Paraflavitalea devenefica: one gene and its partner. The protein of the gene in region 1 interacts with the protein of each later gene in a pairwise test. Links are inferred from orthologs where the notes say so. Each region holds a gene or a part of one and is shown on either strand. Other genes may lie near its edges. The genes, in order: leuS and ligA.

Evidence for each region.
Region 2: the proteins of leuS (region 1) and ligA interact in binary tests that used the Escherichia coli proteins (3 or more experiments, as listed by UniProt). The link is inferred for Paraflavitalea devenefica from one-to-one orthologs.

What each region holds. Positions count from the first base shown.
Region 1 is NZ_JAARML010000001.1:443,539-452,695, forward strand. The notes cover bases 2,284-5,593. They hold leuS (leucine--tRNA ligase), read right to left. Parts: upstream 5,271-5,593; coding sequence 2,484-5,270; downstream 2,284-2,483. Other genes in these bases: HB364_RS01700 (hypothetical protein), read left to right, coding at 2,284-2,487; HB364_RS01710 (cell division protein FtsX), read left to right, coding at 5,524-5,593. Also shown: HB364_RS01690 (S41 family peptidase), read left to right, coding at 1-655; HB364_RS01695 (hypothetical protein), read right to left, coding at 796-1,275; more of HB364_RS01700, read left to right, coding at 1,480-2,283; more of HB364_RS01710, read left to right, coding at 5,594-6,399; HB364_RS01715 (DUF3098 domain-containing protein), read left to right, coding at 6,535-6,792; HB364_RS01720 (undecaprenyl-diphosphate phosphatase), read left to right, coding at 6,816-7,649; HB364_RS01725 (MFS transporter), read left to right, coding at 7,696-8,991; HB364_RS01730 (MBL fold metallo-hydrolase), read left to right, coding at 9,008-9,157.
Region 2 is NZ_JAARML010000001.1:1,066,128-1,074,874, forward strand. Bases 4,057-6,956 are described here. They hold ligA (NAD-dependent DNA ligase LigA), read right to left. Parts: upstream 6,608-6,956; coding sequence 4,505-6,607; downstream 4,057-4,504. Other genes in these bases: HB364_RS04280 (helix-turn-helix domain-containing protein), read right to left, coding at 4,057-4,433; rlmD (23S rRNA (uracil(1939)-C(5))-methyltransferase RlmD), read left to right, coding at 6,663-6,956. Outside these bases: HB364_RS04265 (lamin tail domain-containing protein), read right to left, coding at 1-1,331; HB364_RS04270 (aspartate-semialdehyde dehydrogenase), read left to right, coding at 1,897-2,904; HB364_RS04275 (DUF2461 domain-containing protein), read right to left, coding at 3,085-3,753; more of HB364_RS04280, read right to left, coding at 3,873-4,056; more of rlmD, read left to right, coding at 6,957-8,066; HB364_RS04295 (rhomboid family intramembrane serine protease), read left to right, coding at 8,117-8,747. UniProt on the Escherichia coli protein: DNA ligase that catalyzes the formation of phosphodiester linkages between 5'-phosphoryl and 3'-hydroxyl groups in double-stranded DNA using NAD as a coenzyme and as the energy source for the reaction.

The DNA of each region.
Region 1 (9,157 bases):
ACAGCAGGAAGAGCAGGGGCTACTGTATGCACGCTGGGTAAAGATCATGCGTAAGAAGGTAGATGAGCTCTCCGGCGGTAAGGTAGGTTATGTACATGTGCAGGGCATGAATGATGGCAGCTTCCGCACGGTGTATGAAGATGTGCTGGGCAAGAATGCCATCAAAGAAGCGCTGATCGTAGACACCCGTTTTAATGGTGGCGGCTGGCTGCATGATGACCTGGTGACTTTCCTGGGCGGTAAGAAGTATATGGATTTCTCACCACAGGGCGTAACACCCACTTCGGGCGAGCCACGCAATAAATGGAGCAATCCCTCCTGTGTGCTGATGAGTGAAAGCAATTATTCTGATGCCTTCCTGTTCCCATACGCTTATAAGAGTCTTGACCTGGGCAAACTGATCGGTATGCCCGTGCCGGGTACTGGTACAGCGGTATGGTGGGAAACACAGATCGACCCGACCCTGGTGTTTGGCATTCCTATGGTAGCTACTATTGGTAAAGAGAAGCGCCCCACCGAGAACCTGCAACTGGAGCCGGATATTAAGCTGGCCAATAATTATAAGGATGTGCTGAAAGGTAAAGACCAGCAACTGGAAAGGGCCGTGAAAGAGATGCTGGAAGAGATTAAGAAAGGACCGAAGAAAGGGTTTTAAGAAAGGCAACCAGGCAGTGAGGCATTCAGGCAACGAGGAAGACAGAAGTGCATGAATTGAAAACGAACATGGTGTAATAAAGCAAACGGTGAGCCTTTCTTCAAAAGGTGCTCACCGTTTTATTTTGCATTACATGAGCGCTACATGAATGTTACAGCCACAGGCTGTTCAAATAACTGACCATACGGGATGGATACACGGGCCGCCAGCTTATCTTCCAGCATATTGGCCATGGTTTCAAAATACAGAATCACCTCTTCCCGGTTATTTCTTTTCAGCCAGCGAAAGCCGCCAGGCAATTGCTTCAACACTTCCCTGTCTTCGAGGTATTCCACATGATGGATATCGGTAGGTGTTAGTCCTAACTGTTCCAGTTTAGTCAGCAACAAGGTGATGGGAGCGCCGGTCACAGAGCAGGCTTCCTGGGCAATCTCTGTCCACTCACCCGGGCCAGTATGGGCATAGGCGCGTATCTCTTCTTTGCTCAACTGTGTAGTGGCCTGCAGCAGATGCCCGCAGTTACAGGCGCCATGATGTCCCCAGGCATAATAAGCACCGTCACGCAACGTGGCAGCGGCTTTGCGCAGCCCCTCTATCAGCTCTATCGTTGGGTAAGCCATAGGTACTAATTTCCTAAAAAAAACAATGCAGCGGATGCATTGTTCAGATTAAAGGTGAGTCGCCCCCGTTGTACGGGGCGGCCCACCTTGGTTATGCCATTCGTTAAAAGAAACTTAAGGTAAAATATTCATGTGTGGAGTGCGTTTTTACAGGTATCATCCAACAATAACCATTTGAAAACTATCACTATTCCGCTGTGTTGTTTGGCAGCAACATTTTTGTTGGTCAGGCAACCTGCTCTGTCACAAACCATTACAGGCGCCTGGAAGGGAAAGACCGGTAATGTGCGTACAGAACTGAAGCTGGTGAAGAAAGGCGACAGCCTGCTGGGCACCGCTTACTATTATACCTCTAAGAACCATTACCGGCGCTATGCCGTGCGTGGGTATTTTGATGGACAAACCAATGACGTGGTTTGGTGGGATGAAGCCTTGCTGGAAGACAAAGCATCCGGTGGGCTGTTTGGCTCCTCCAAAGAGCCGGTACTGAGCGTGGCAGATTTTAACTGTCCGGGGGAAGATAAGATGCTGCTGGATGGCAGCAGTACCGAGCGCGACCACAAAGACGTACCCAAAGGACCAGTAGCGCTGGAGAAGATTACCAGCCCCACCTTCACCGATGAATGGGATTTTGTGATTGATAATTACCTGGTAGGCGCCAATCACCCGGATATTATTGACAGCATAGCACGGCTATCTTTTGCCCCGCCACCTATGGAACAAGAGGTACCGGAAAGAGAGATACCGGCTACGACCGTCCCTGCCACAGCACCGGTAACGGTAGCTGCCCCCAAGGTGAAAGCGCCTGCGCCGGTTGTACCTGCAGAGAAGAAGGTGAGCAATCCTATTACACCGGAAGATAAGTTCACGGCCCGTACCAATAAGCTGCAAACAGTGATCCCTGTTACCAGCAAGAAGATTGAGCTGCGCTTTTATGACAATGCACAGGTGGATGGCGACTCTATTGCTCTATTCCTGAACAAGAAGCTCATCTTTAAGAATATCCGCCTTACCGATCAGCCTTATACTATTTTCCTGGATGCGGATGAACTGGCCAATGACAATGAACTGGTGATGGTAGCTGAGAACCTGGGCTCCATTCCGCCCAATACTTCTTTCATGGTAGCCATTGTAGGCAAGAAACGCTATGAAGCAAGACTGTATGCTGATGAAAACAGCAGTGCCTTGATAAGATTGATTAAACAACCTTAAACTACCACATTCACCATCTTCCCCTTCACATAGATGATCTTTTTGTGTGGCTTGCCTTCCATCCATTTCTGGATGACATCATTGGAAAGTACGATTTTCTCCACGTCTTCCTGCGGCGCATCCAATGCGATGTTGATGGTAGTACGCAGTTTACCATTCACAGAAATGGGGTATTCCTTGTTGCTTTCTACCAGGTATTTGGGTTCAAATTTCGGATAGGCAGCATCCAGGATGGCGGAGTCATTTCCGAGTAAATGCCACAACTCTTCGCACACGTGTGGTGCATAAGGCGTAAGCAATATGAGTAAAGGCTGCAGGATATCCTTTTTGTGGCACTTCATTTCAGAAAGATCATTCACACAGATCATGAAGGAGCTCACGGCCGTATTGAAAGAGAACCTTTCGGTATCTTCCTCTGCCCGCTTGATAGCCTTGTGCAATACTTTTAACTCTGCATCCGTAGGCGCTGCTGTATTCCATACCTGCCCTTTCATTTCATCATAGAACAAACGCCATAGCTTTTTCAGGAAGCGGTGTACACCCTCAATACCTTTGGTATCCCAGGGTTTGTCCTGCTCTACCGGTCCGAGGAACATTTCATACATGCGGAAGGTATCAGCGCCGTATTTATCTACAATATCATCCGGGTTCACCACATTGAAGTAACGTTTGCTCATTTTCTCCAGGCGTGAGCCACAGATGTATTTGCCATCCTCCAGGATGAAGGAAGCCGTTTCATATTCTGCCCTTGATTGTTTGAATGCTTCCTGGTCCAGCACATAGCCATCCACAATGGAAACATCCACATGCAGTTCATCTGTTTCATACTGGTCTTTCAAACCGGCTGATATAAACTGATTGGTGCCACGCAGGCGGTATATCAGCCTGGAATCACCACCAATCTTTCCCTGGTTCACCAGTTTTTTATAAGGCTCATCATGACCAATGTAACCAAGGTCATAGAGGGCCTTGGTCCACATGCGGCTATAGAGCAGGTGACCTACAGCATGTTCGGTACCACCGATGTACAGGTCTACCTGGCCCCAGTAATCACTGGCTTTACGGTCGCAGAAGGTGTTGTCATTATGCGGGTCCATATACCGCAGGAAGTACCAGCTACTGCCGGCATAACCGGGCATGGTAGAGCTTTCCCTTTGTCCGCCAATGGGGGAGGAGTTGATCCACTCAGGCAGGTTACTCAATGGCCCCTCACCTTCCTGACCAGGCTTTATTTCATCCAGGTGCGGCAATAATACCGGCAATTCACTTTCGGATAAAGGATAAGCCACGCCTTCTTTCCAGGCAATGGGGAATGGTTCACCCCAGTAACGCTGGCGACTGAAAGCGGCATCCCGCATTTTATAGTTGACTTTCCGGATGCCGATGCCCAGCTCCTCCAGTTTATTGCTGGCTACTTCCATGGCCTGGCGCATCACCAGTCCGTTGAGGAAACCAGAGTTCTCCAGGATGGCATCCTTGGTAGGGTTGGCCTCTTCGCCATTGTAATGGCTGCCGATGATGTTGGTGATGGATATACCGAAGTGGTTGGCAAATTTATGGTCACGCTCATCGCCACAAGGCACGGCCATGATGGCACCGGTACCATATCCCGCCAATACATATTCAGAGATCCATACCGGGATCTCGCGCTGATCGAAAGGATTGAGCACATAGGCGCCGGTGAATACACCGGAGATCTTTTTCTCGGCCATGCGCTCCCGCTCACTGCGGCTCTTTACATAGGCGATATAATCCTCCACCGCCTGTTTCTGAACGGGCGTAGTGATCTGGTCAATCAATTCATGTTCGGGCGCAATGACCATAAAGTCTACGCCGAAGATGGTATCGGGGCGGGTGGTATAGACGGTGAGTGGCGAGTGGCGAGTGGCGAGTGGGGCGTTTGCGGGTTTAAACGCAAAGGTGATCTCAGCGCCGTAGCTTTTGCCGATCCAGTTGCTTTGCATTTCCTTCATGGCATCGCTGAAGTCAACCTGCTCCAGTCCTTCCAGGAGGCGATCGGCATATTCCGTAATGCGCAGGTACCACTGGCGCAGCTTTTTTCTCACCACGGGAAAGCCGCCGCGTTCACTTACGCCATTCACTACTTCATCATTGGCCAGTACCGTGCCCAATGCTTCGCACCAGTTCACTTCCCCAAAGCCACAATAGGCCAGGCGGTATTCCATTAATATGTCCATTTGCTGGCGCTCATCAAAGCTTACCCATAATTGCTCGGTAAACCGGATAGAGGAATCGCCGGGACAGGGATGGCTGACATTGCCTTCCTTTTCAAACTGCTTTATTAATTGGGCAATGGGTTCTGCCTTCTTCGTTTTCCGGTTGAACCAGCTATGGAAGAGCTGCAGGAAGATCCATTGGGTCCATTTATAATAGGAAGGATCGGAAGTCTTTATTTCCCGGTCCCAATCGAAACAAAAGCCGATGTTGTCCAACTGCCGGCGGAAGTTGTTGATATTGGCATCCGTGGCTACGGCGGGGTGAATACCATGGTCTATGGCATATTGTTCGGCCGGAAGACCAAAGGCGTCATAGCCCATGGGGTGTAGTACGTTGAAGCCTTTGAGCCTCTTATAACGGGCAAAGATGTCGCTGGCAATGTAGCCGAGCGGATGGCCTACGTGGAGGCCTGCCCCACTGGGGTAAGGGAACATATCCAGCACATAGTATTTGGGCCGGTCACTTGTATTGCTCACCTTGTATGCGTTGGTCTCTTTCCAGATCTGTTGCCATTTCTTCTCTATCTGGCTGAATTTATATTCCATATATCTCTCCGTTACGATTCAGATTTTTTTAATGGTATTATTCTTGTACCCCTTGCACCAGGGCTGGCACTCCGGGGCGTCGCTACTTTTATATTCGTTGAGGAAACGTTAAAAGGCGTTACCCCGAAAAATTTTTCCGGCTCCGCATCCGTTAGTAGGGCGTCAAAAATACGGATTATCCGGCTTAAGCGGGATAAAACTGCTATTTTTGCCGTTATCGGTTTATTAACTAACCCATCAAAATGATTGTTTCATGGCGCAATTAGGAAAAGGATCAGCCAGGCGTTCAAAACCCTCTTATTTTATGGCTATCCTCGGGGTAACCATTGTATTGTTCTTTGTGGGCATTTTCGGCTGGTTACTGCTTAATGCCCGGCAATATACGGAGGAGATGAAGGAAGATGTGAAGGTGCAGATATTCCTGCGCAAGAATATCACCCCGCAGGACGTGGAGACTTTAAAGACCTATATCGCCGCGCAGCCATATACAAAATCTTACGAATATATTGATAAGGAAACCGCCAAACAGCGCTGGCTGAAGAGCGGTGAGAACGATTTTAAAGAGCTGCTGGACGAGAACCCCCTGCCGGCCTCTTTTGACCTGAACCTGAAGACTAATTACGTACATAAAGACAGTGTGACCACTATTAAGACCGACCTGGAAAAGCAGTCGATGGTCGTGGAAAGCGTACAATACCCCGCTTTTGTGATCGAAAAGATGAGCTCTTCGGTACGGGTAGGGCTGATCGTTTTCGCTATCCTGGCAGGTATTTTCTGCATCTTCTCCATTGTACTGATCGATAATACGATCCGCCTGGCCATGTATAGTAACCGGTTTATTATCAAGACCATGCAAATGGTAGGAGCCACCCGCGGCTTTATCGCCCGCCCCATGACGGTACGGGCCATTGTTAACGGCACCATTTCCGCCATTATGGCCATTGCGATCATTTACGTGGTGATGATGCTGAGCGAGTATTTCCTGCCCTACCTGCGCGACCTGCGCGATAATGGCAAGATGGCCTTGCTGTTCGCCTTCCTGGTGATCCTGGGCATCAGTATTTCCCTGTTCAGTACTTACCGGAGTGTGGTGAAGTACCTGAAAATGAAGCTGGACGACCTGTATTAATCGTGAATCGGTCCCGCAAGCTTGCGGGATCAATCGGCCATTCAGCTTACAGACAAGCAAGGGTACGAGCCTGTTTGCCAGAAACTTGTGCCTTTGAGCTTATTTACTATATTGCAGCCCTAATTGTATTGGATAATGGCTGAAAAGTTAACGACTGATAAAAAGCAAACTTCCTCTACCCTCTTTGGTAAAGAGAATTATATCTGGATTGTTGCCGGACTGGCAGTGATGTTACTGGGCCTGCTCCTGATGGCCGGCGGCAATAGCAAGGACCCCAATGTATTTACCAATGATGAGGTATATAGCGTAAGACGTATTACCGTAGCTCCCATCCTTATTCTGCTCGGACTGGGCATTGAAGTATTTGCTATTTTCCGGAAACCGAAAAGTTAATTGGGAAATAATCAAGTTCTTCCATGAGCATATTTGAGGCTATTATCATCGCTATAGTAGAAGGCATTACTGAATATCTCCCCATCTCTTCCACCGGGCATATGATCATCGCCAGCAGCCTGATGGATATTCACAAACAGGAGTTTACCAAGTTATTTGAAGTAGCGGTCCAGTTGGGCGCTATTCTCGCCGTGGTAGTCCTGTATTGGAAGAAGTTTTTCGACTTTAAACGCTGGCAGTTTTATGTGAAACTGATCATTGCGGTGATACCCGCTATTGCGTTAGGCGCCTTATTCTCTGATAAGATTGATGCTTTACTGGAAAGTCCGACCACGGTAGCCATCTCGCTGCTGGTGGGGGGCGTTTTCCTGTTGTTTGTTGATAAGATCTTTAACCAGCAGGCCGGCCAGCGGATTGAGACCGAGCCGGACATCAGCAATGGGAAAGCTTTTGCTGTTGGCCTGTGGCAGTGCGTGGCGATGATACCGGGCGTAAGCCGCAGTGCCGCTACAATTATTGGTGGCATGCAACAAAAGCTGAGCAGGAAGTTGGCGGCAGAATTCTCCTTTTTCCTGGCGGTGCCTACGATGTGTGCGGCCAGCGGCTATTCCCTGTTTGTAAAAGACTGGGATGGTTCCGGCACGGCACAAAAAGGATATGAGCTTCTCCTGAGCTCATCCGATAATTTGTATGCTTTTATTGTAGGTAATATTGTTGCTTTCGTGGTGGCCATGCTGGCCATCCGTTTTTTTATTGGCTTTTTACAGAAACGTGGTTTCCGTTTATTCGGCTGGTACCGCATTATTGCCGGTATTGTATTGCTGATCCTGATCTTTACCCAGGTGATTACAGAGTAGCAGGCCCCTGAGGTGTGGTGACAAACATGTTATAAACCCTTCTGCCATGCAAACAGCTTCCAAAAAGGTGATCAACGGATGGGCCATGTATGACTGGGCCAATTCGGTGTACAACCTGGTTATTACGACGACTTTCTTCCCTGCCTATTATGCCTTTGTTACTTCGACTAAAAACTTTCCGGATGGTGTGCCATTCCTGGGAAGGCATTTTGTCAATACAGCACTGAAAGATTATGTCCTTGCTTTCGGCTTTTTATTGATTGCATTGCTTTCTCCCATTCTTTCATCAATGGCGGATTACCGGGGCAGTAAAAAGAATTTCATGCGCTTTTTCTGTTATATGGGTGCATTGAGCTGCTCAATTATGTTCTTTTTCGATAAGGACAATGTAACGCTGGGGTTACTATGCTTTATGTTTGCCGGCATTGGTTTTTATGGCAGCCAGGTATTTTATAACTCCTATTTACCGGAAATAGCTGCCGAGCAAGACAGGGACCGGGTGAGCGCCAAGGGATATTCTTTTGGATATGTTGGCAGTGTATTGATGCAGCTTGTCGGCTTTGGGCTTGTATTGGCCATACCAGATAGTCCATTACCGCTTAAACTTACTTTCTTACTTGTAGGCGTCTGGTGGATCGCGTTTGCCCAGATCACTTTTAAAGCACTGCCGGAGAGTAATAAATCTGAGCGAAAGGCAAGAAAGAATGTATTGGCAAATGGTTTTCATGAATTGCAGATCGTCTGGAAACAGATCAAAGCAATGCCGGTACTTCGCAATTTCCTGGCTGCCTTTTTCCTGTATAGTATGGGTGTACAAACAGTGATGCTGATAGCTATAGATTTTGGCATTAAAATATTACACCTGGAAGACACAAAACTGATCATTACAGCAGTGATCATACAGTTGGTGGCAATCATAGGCGCTATAGGCATGTCGCGTCTGTCTGTCCGGTATGGTAATATAAGGGTGCTGATCGCAACAGTGGTATTATGGATAGGAGTATGCCTGACGGCTTATTTCATTACTACCGAGATTCATTTTTATATACTGGCTGCACTAGTAGGCCTGGTAATGGGTGGTATACAATCCATGAGCCGCTCTACCTACGCCAAACTGATGCCTGAAACCAAGGATACGGCATCCTTCTTTAGCTTTTATGATGTGACGGAAAAGCTGGCTATTGTGATCGGGCTGTTCAGCTTTGGTATTATTGAAGACTTTACAGAACATCATGGTGGCATGCGGAACTCCGTATTGATCCTGGTTGTATTTTTTGTGTTGGGACTGTTAATGCTTTTCTATACTGCCCACAAGCAAAGAAAGGCGCAGATCCGGTTATAATGAATACCTTGTAGTCATGAAGTTATACACGATCCATACCGGCAATTTTAAGCTGGACGGCGGCGCGATGTTTGGCGTGGTGCCCAAGAGCATCTGGAACAAACTGAACCCGGCAGATGAAAACAATCTATGCAGTTGGGCCATGCGCTGTCTGCTGATCGAGGAA
Region 2 (8,747 bases), 620 kb from region 1 along the record:
GCTGCAGACATCCAGTTATGGCTGTCCTGTGTGGATTGGCCATAGTCTATTCTTTCCAAAGCAACACCGTCCTGCTCACTGAGCAAGGCAAAGTGCCAGTCACGGTGATAATGCAGCTCATCAATGATCTCGCCCTGCTGGCTGGTGATGGCCAGGATGCCCTGATCATCGGGAAGGGTCGGCAGGGATGCTAATTCTATTATGTCTGCAGGCTCTCTGATGCTAAAACGTTGCCGTAGCCATGCTGCATTCTCTGTGAGTACAAGGTATTGTCCGGGAAAAAGCAACCGGGAGATGGTGCTTAGTTGCTGTATGCCTGATAAGGCGCCATTCCCGGAACGACCGGCCACGTATAGTTGTTTCAGGTCCACAATGCTGCCGCTGCGGTTATATAGCTCAATATAATCGTAACCACCGGATGGCGGATTAAACAGCAATTCGTTGATGATGACCGTCCGGGCAACCGGTGGGGCAGGCAGCCCGGCCTTTGCCTTGTTGAGCATACCAATCGCATTACCGCTGCAATCCATCACATTTCGCACGGTGAGCTGGTATACCTGGTCTGTTCTGATGGGCGATGCCAGTTTGAGCATTACTTCATTGAATAGTGGCGACACCGGCTCTGCAGCCACCGGAGCGCCCACAGCATGATCCAGGTGGTAATGACCGGGTGTTGCCGCCATAGTACTATCCAGCGACTCATCAAATACGACCACGATGGTTACACTGTCAATGGTCCAGGTCCTGAGCAGTGCCGGCGGCAACTGATCACTGTTGTTCGCATTTACGGAATTTTGCCTTCCGGGCGTACCGCCACTATGGTGTATGGCTGCGGTCCAGTTGCCGGCGCCAGTGCAAGGGTTGCGCGGATCAATGATCTCCAGTGCCCAGCCACCTGTTGCTTTTACAGGATTACTGTACCATTGGCCGCTATAAGCAACTGCATGTATGCTATTCCCCTCCGGGGCATAGAGGGTAATGAGATCCGCCTCGTTGTTCAGTGAAGGGAAGTTACTCACGCCAATTGTTCTGCCGAACTCAGCATAGGAAGACACCGCCGCATTGGGGCATATAATGACAAAGCTGTCTGGCTGTATTTCGATGTCGGTATTGATGGTAGCGGTAGAAGTGCCATCACTCAGCTTCCAGCCACGCAGGTTAATAACCCGGGCGGAGTTGTTTTTTAGTTCTACAAATTCATGATTGGGCAGGCTTACCGGGGGTGCGGGATCGGGTAATAGTTCTGTTATGATGATATCGAACCGTTGGGCAGTTTGCGCCTGCAGCGCAAGCTGTGGCAGCAACAGTAAAGCAAGCAGTCTTACAGTCATTGGTTATGTTTTTCAGCCGACATGACGGTTAGCATGAACCGCATTGGAAGGGATGAAAATAAGGATCAAACATTAAATAATAAAATAATGTTTTAGGAAGGCAACAAGGCATTGAAGCATCAGGCAACGAGGGGAAGCGGTGGCTGTGAATCGTGGGCAGGGGATGGATTTTTGAGAATTTGCAATGAACGCAGGCCATGGTTTAAGAATTGACACTGAAAGCGCTATTTTCTTCTTTTTTTAATAAAAATTTGTGTATTCTGTATTTGCTGACTACTTTTGCCCCTCGTTATGCAAAAAATGATGAAACATACAAAGCGCACGAAGAAGCATTCCATACAATGGGAAGGTTGAGTACTGCTTTGTATAACAAGATATTCAAAAAGGCCTTCCCCCACAGGAAGGCCTTTTTGTTTGGGCTTTGCGTAATGAAGAGCAATCAAGGGGGCCTTTGACAGGCTCCTTTAGATCAGGGTGAGCCGCCCTTTGAGGGCGACCCACCCTTCGACAGGCTCAGGGTGACATAAGACTTTATTGTTAAACATAAACAAGCAATCAACAAACCATGAAAGTTGCAGTAGTAGGCGCCACCGGCCTTGTAGGCACAAAGATGTTACAGGTACTGGCCGAACGTAATTTCCCCGTAACAGAACTGATTCCCGTAGCATCTGAAAGATCAGTAGGTAAGGAAGTTGAATTCAAGGGTAAGCAATACAAGATCGTCAGCATGACGGATGCCATTGCCGCCAGGCCTGCTGTAGCTATTTTTTCCGCAGGTGGCAGCACTTCCCTGGAGTGGGCCCCCAAGTTTGCTGAAGCCGGTATTACTGTTATTGACAATTCTTCTGCCTGGCGCATGGACCCCACCAAGAAGCTGGTTGTTCCGGAGGTGAATGCAGATGCGCTGGGAAAGGATGATAAGATCATTGCGAATCCCAATTGCTCTACCATTCAAATGGTAGTAGCCCTGAATCCACTGCACAAGAAGTATGGCATTAAGCGTATTGTAGTATCTACTTACCAAAGTGTAACGGGTACCGGTAAGAAAGCCGTAGACCAACTGATGGGTGAGCGCGCCAAAGCAGAGAAAGGCAGCAACGCTGAGTACCCTATGGCCTATAAGTATCCTATTGACCTGAATGTGATCCCCCAGATCGATGTATTCCTAGATAACGGGTATACCAAGGAAGAGATGAAGATGGTGAATGAGACGAAGAAGATTATGCGTGATGATGCTATCCGGGTTACTGCCACTACGGTGCGTATTCCGGTGATGGGCGGACACAGTGAGAGCGTAAATGTGGAGTTTGCAGATGATTACACCCTCGATGAGGTGCGTGGTTTACTGAGCAATGCGCCTGGTGTGGTACTGGTGGATGAGCCTGCTGCCCAACAATACCCTATGCCGAAGGATGCACACGACCGGGATGAGGTGTTTGTAGGCCGTCTGCGCCGTGATGAAACACAGCCCAAGACCCTTAATATGTGGGTAGTAAGTGATAACCTGCGTAAAGGCGCTGCCACGAACGCGGTACAGATTGCAGAATACCTGGTTTCAAAGAAACTGTTATAAGTCATATATAACCCGCAGCGTCCCCTTCGGGAGACACTGCGGAGAATTCAAATTGAAGCGAGAGACGCTGCGGAGAATTTTTTAGAAGTTTTATCAAGGGAACGTATAGCCATTTCCCGGTCCCGCTTCGGCGGGACTTTTGTTTTAAGGGCTTCGACAGGCTCAGCCTGACACGCCAACTTACTCGTCCAGTGCGCGGTTAAGGAATGCGAGTAAGGGTTGCAGGGCCTCGAATGCTGCTACTGTTTTCTTTACAAGGCCCTCTGAAGTAAGTTCGCTGTCCTTAATGCTCTGCATGGCCAGCCAGCTTTTGAGTTTCAGGAACTCTCCGGCAGGGTTGTCTTTTTCGAATCCCTGGGGCACACGGGTGAGCGCTACATCTTCCCCCTGGTATAAATCTCCATATATGCCCTTGAATTTCTTATTGTTGATGATCTTTTTAAATTCATCAAAGCAGTAGTCTATTTCCTGCCTTATTTTCTTTGTTTCCGGTGGCATGGGCATCCAGAGGCCGCCGCCTACAAAGCTTTCGCCCGGCTCACAATGAAAGTAGTACCCGGCATAGATGGATCTTTTACCTCCCCGGTTGATGCTGGCCCCGAAGTTGGTCTTGTAGGGACTTTTATTTTTGGAGAAGCGAACGTCGCGATTGATGCGGAACATACAGCTTTTGGCAGTCAATTCTTTGATGCTGCTATCCTGTTTGCCCTGTTTATCTATAACGGCCTGGATGAATTGTTCGAAGTTCTTTTTGGCGGCTTCATATTGCGGGCGGTGGGCATCGAACCAGGATTTATCATTGTTCTTTTTGAGGTCTTTCAGGAATTTAATGGTTGCAGGCAACAGCATGGTATACTTTTTATTTAAAGGTATGTAGCAGTGAGGAGGCAACAAAAAAAGATAAGTGGTGTGTAGATGTTCGCTCACATCTGTACACACCACTTATGCTAGTTTACCGGTAGAGGGATCTAGATCCTACCCCAGTTCTCACCACTTTTAATGCGGTACATGGTCATCTCACTGACCCCATATTTTTCCGCGAGTTTTTTAATGGTGATTTTCCGGTTCTTGTCTGTAAGGACTTTTTTGATGCTCTTCACCTGATTGGCATTCAGCTTAAGGCCTTCAGTGCGGTTGGCCTGCACTTTTTTGTAAGCGATCTTGGCCGGGCTGTTTTGCTGGTGACTGATCATTTCTTCCAGTGAAGCCCATTTCAGGTTCTTCACTGTGTTGTCGAGCTTGTTGTGATTCAGGTGAATCACATACTTGTTTTTCGCCGAAGGTTTGCCGAGGAATAACCGGGCAATTTCACGGTGAATGTAGAGGGTGCCATTGTTTCCGGGTCTGTGCAGGTTCAGTGTCCGGTAGCCGGTGGTTAATGAACCTTGCAACAATTTACCATCTTCAATAACATCATCTGTGTAGCTGGCTATGCGGCCGTGTGATGACAGCGCATACTTTTTTCTAAGGTGTTTCCAGCCTGGAAACTGCAAGGGTTTCCACACCTCGTTGGGGAGTTTTTTTATCATCGCCTTTTCCTTTTGGCTAAAGTTACAAAAAAAGATATGCGAAAATCAAATCATTTGTAAGAAAGATTGAATTAGCGGTTAACCAAGCTCAGGAATTCGGCTTCATTAATGATCTTTATTGAAGTGATCTTTTTGGCTTTCTCTAATTTGGAACCAGCCTCTTCGCCAGCCACCAGATAATTGAGCTTGCTGCTCACGCTACCCAGGAGTTTACCTCCGTTAGCTTCCACCAAAGCCTCTGCCTCATTGCGTTTCAGCGTAGGCAGGGTACCGGTAAACAAAAACGTTTGTCCCGTGAGGTTGCCGTCGGCCACGAGATCTTTTTTATCATTTTTCAGCTTCAACCCCAATGCTTCAAGCTGTTGTAGCATATGAATGTTGTCCGGATTATGGAAAAACTGATATATGCTACCAGCTACTTTAGGCCCTACATCTTCGAGGTTTTTGAGATCTTCAAGAGAAAATTGAGCAAAATCAAGTAAATGCTTTACTGCATGGGCAAGGGTTTTAGCGGTGGTTTCGCCAACATAGCGTATGCCGAGGGCATATATGAGCCTATGCAGCGGTTGCTCTTTAGAGGCAGTGATGGCAGCCTGCAGGTTGGTCATGCTTTTTTCGCCAAAGCCTTCAAGGCTTCTTATTTTATCATAAGGCAGTTCATAGATGCCTGGTATGTCCTTCAGAAAGCCGAGGTCATAGAATTTCTGTATGATGGCTTCACCCAGGCCGCGTATGTCCATGGCATCCTTACTGGTAAAATGGATCATACGCAACAGCACCTGCGCTTCGCAACTTATATTGACACAACGCCATACCGCTTCATCGGGGGTCTTTACTAACTTATCATGGCAAACAGGGCATTTGGTTGGGAAAACGATGGCCTGCTCTTTACCGGTCCTTACTTCGGGTAGTGATTTTACTATATAGGGGATCACATCGCCGGCCCGCTCTACCAGCACCGTATCGCCGATCATGAGGTCTTTTTCACGGATCACTTCTTCATTGAAGAGCGAGATGGAACCCACTGTTACACCACCGATAGGAACAGGCTCTATTTTGGCCACAGGTGTTATAGAGCCTGTACGGCCTACCTGGAATTCTATGGCCTTGAGTTTACTGGTAGCCTGCCGGGCCGCGAATTTATAGGCAATGGCCCAACGCGGGTGGTGGGTGGTCATGCCCAGTTGGTCCTGCAATTCCAACTGGTTTACCTTGATCACCATGCCATCTATTTCATAGGGCAGGTCATCGCGCTTTTCTTCAAATTCATGGCAGTATTTGATGACTGCCTCTATGCCTTTGAATATTTGTTTCTCTTTAACGGGGCTACGGAAACCTAATTCCCATAGTAGTTCCAGGGAGCCGCTATGCGTTTCGAGGAGTTTATGAACAGGGGCTCCGGGCAATGTTGCATAATGGCTGATGTGGTACAGGAAGGCTTCCAGGTTACGGCGGCTGACCTCTTTGGGATCTTTGATACGCAGGGAGCCGGCGGCTGCATTACGCGGATTAGCCAGGGGCGGCAGGTTTTGTTCTACAAGCTGGTCGTTGTATTTTTTAAAGTTGGCCTTGTTCAGTAATACTTCTCCCCTTATTTCTATTTGCTGCAGACCATATTCGGACAATTTCACGGAGAGGGGTACAGAACGGATCTGTTTGATGTTGATGGTTATTTCATCGCCCGTAACACCATTGCCCCGGGTAGCCCCCCTGGCGAGCAGGTCATTTTCATAGATGAGCGATATACTGGCCCCATCAAATTTGGGTTCCACGCAATATTCGATCTGGTTGGCTTTAGCCAGTTCCCGGGCCTTCCGGTCCCAATCTATCAGATCCTGTTCATTGTAGGAGTTCTCGAGCGAAAGCATGGGCACGAGGTGGGGGGCTGGCGGAAATTCTTTGGTGAGGCCTTTAGCTACCCGCATGGTAGGCGAATCGCTGGTAAGTAGTTCCGGGTGCTGGGCTTCTATTTTTTCGAGGGACTTGTAAAGCTGGTCGTACTCAAAGTCGGCTATGAGCGGATCATTGAGGATGTAATAGCGGTATTCATGAAAGCGCAATGCTTCCCGTAAGCCGGCTATATCGTCCTTAGGGCTTATTTTTTCCTTTTTGACTTTATCGAGTAAGGCGGTGGTTAGTTGCTGTAAAGATTTGGTTTGGCCGGTAGCGTACATAAATGGCTGGTTATGTGTTTGTGGAGTAAAATTAAGTAAGAGTTATCTTTGCCGCATGAGAAAAAAGAATGTGGTACTGCAAAAGATGACGGTACAGGATTATGCGGCGGAGGGCAAGGCGCTGGGCAGGATTGACGGGAAGGTGGTTTTTATTGAGGGGGCGGTGCCGGGCGATGTGGTAGATGTACGCCTGTCGAAGAATAAGCAGGAATGGGCGGAAGGCAAAGCTGTTCACTTTCATGCGTTTTCCCCGGACCGGGTCACTCCTTTCTGCGAACATTTTGGGGTTTGCGGGGGTTGTAAATGGCAGATGCTGCCCTATGATAAACAGTTGCAATATAAGCAGCATGAGGTGGAGCAGCACCTGCGGCGCATTGGCAAGGTAGCCTTGCCGGAGATTGCCCCGATAGCCGGGTGCGAAAGCACGGCACGGTACCGGAATAAGCTGGAATTCACTTTCAGCAACCGCCGTTACCTGTTGCCAGATGAAATAGCCGGGGCGGCGGCGATTGACCCCGAAAATGCCCTGGGATTCCATGTTCCCCGTCTGTTTGACAAGGTTATAGATATTAATACCTGTCACCTGATGGCGGAGCCTACGAATGCCATTAAGAATACGATCCGTCGTTTTGCGATGGAGCAGGGTTTTAGCTTTTATGATATCCGGGAACACCGGGGATGGCTGCGGACCCTGATTGTACGGGTATGTACAACGGGGGAGGTGATGGTCAATGTTTGTTTCGGGTATGATGACCGGGATGCGCGCAAGCAGTTGTTTGATCATTTGCTGCAACAGGTGCCGGGCATTACCACCCTGCTGTATACGATCAATCCCAAAAAGAATGATACGATCTATGACCTGCAGCCGCAGGCATATTATGGAAAAGGGTATATTACAGAAAAACTGGAAGACCTGGTGTTTAAGATAGGGCCGAAGTCTTTTTTCCAGACCAATACACGGCAGGGAGAGCGATTGTACCAGATTACCCGGGATTTTACGGCCTTAACGGGAAAGGAAACGGTGTATGATCTTTATTGTGGCACCGGTAGTATCGGGTTGTTTGTGAGCAAGCTGGCCAAAAAGATTGTGGGCGTGGAGGTGATCAGCGAAGCCATTGAAGATGCCCGGGAGAATGCCGCGCTGAATAATATTCACCACGCACAATTTTTCGCCGGCGATGTTATAGATATTTGTGACGATGCTTTTTTTGCGCACCATGGTAAGCCGGATGTCATTATTACCGATCCGCCGAGAGCAGGTATGCATGAGAAGCTGGTGCAAAAGATACTGGATATGGAGGCGCCGCTGGTAGTGTATGTGAGCTGCAATCCTGCCACGCAGGCGCGGGACCTGCAGAAGCTGGATGAGAAGTATGCTGTGACGAGGGTACAACCGGTTGACATGTTCCCGCATACCCATCATATTGAGAATGTGGTGCAGTTAAAGCTAAAAAAGTAGTATTTTATGGTTGTACAATTTAAAACAGCAGCATAGTGTATTCGAACAGAATGTTTTTTCCTCTGACAACGATTGTCAAGAATCTCCTGATCATTAATGGGCTTATTTTCCTGGCGCAGCAAACATTTGACAAGGAAGCCGCTTATGATTTGTTTGCACAGCACCATTTCCTGTCGAAGGATTTCCGTCCGCACCAGATCATTACCGCCCTGTTCATGCATGGTTCTGTAGAGCACCTGCTGGGCAATATGCTGGGCCTGTATATGTTTGGCACCAAGCTGGAGCTGGTTTGGGGACCTAAAAGGTTCCTTACGTTTTACCTGGTTTGCGGCATTGGCGCGAATATTATCAGCGGCATGGCCACACTGGCTGAAACGTACCCGGTTATCAGTGACCTTAATTTCTTACAGGAGCATGTTTCGGTACGCAATTTTAATATGCTTTTAAGTAAATATGACTGGATCCGGATGAGCATAACGCCGGAATTCAAAACCATGTTAGAGGCCAATCCCCCGGTTCCCGGCATCAATAAAGATATTTTTCTGGCTACCGGAGAACTGAAAGACCTTGCTACCCGCAGCACACTGGTAGGCGCTTCCGGAGCCATTTTTGGTTTACTGGCCGGGGCAGCCTATTTATTTCCGGATGATATTATTCTGGCCGGCATGTTTTTCCCCATTA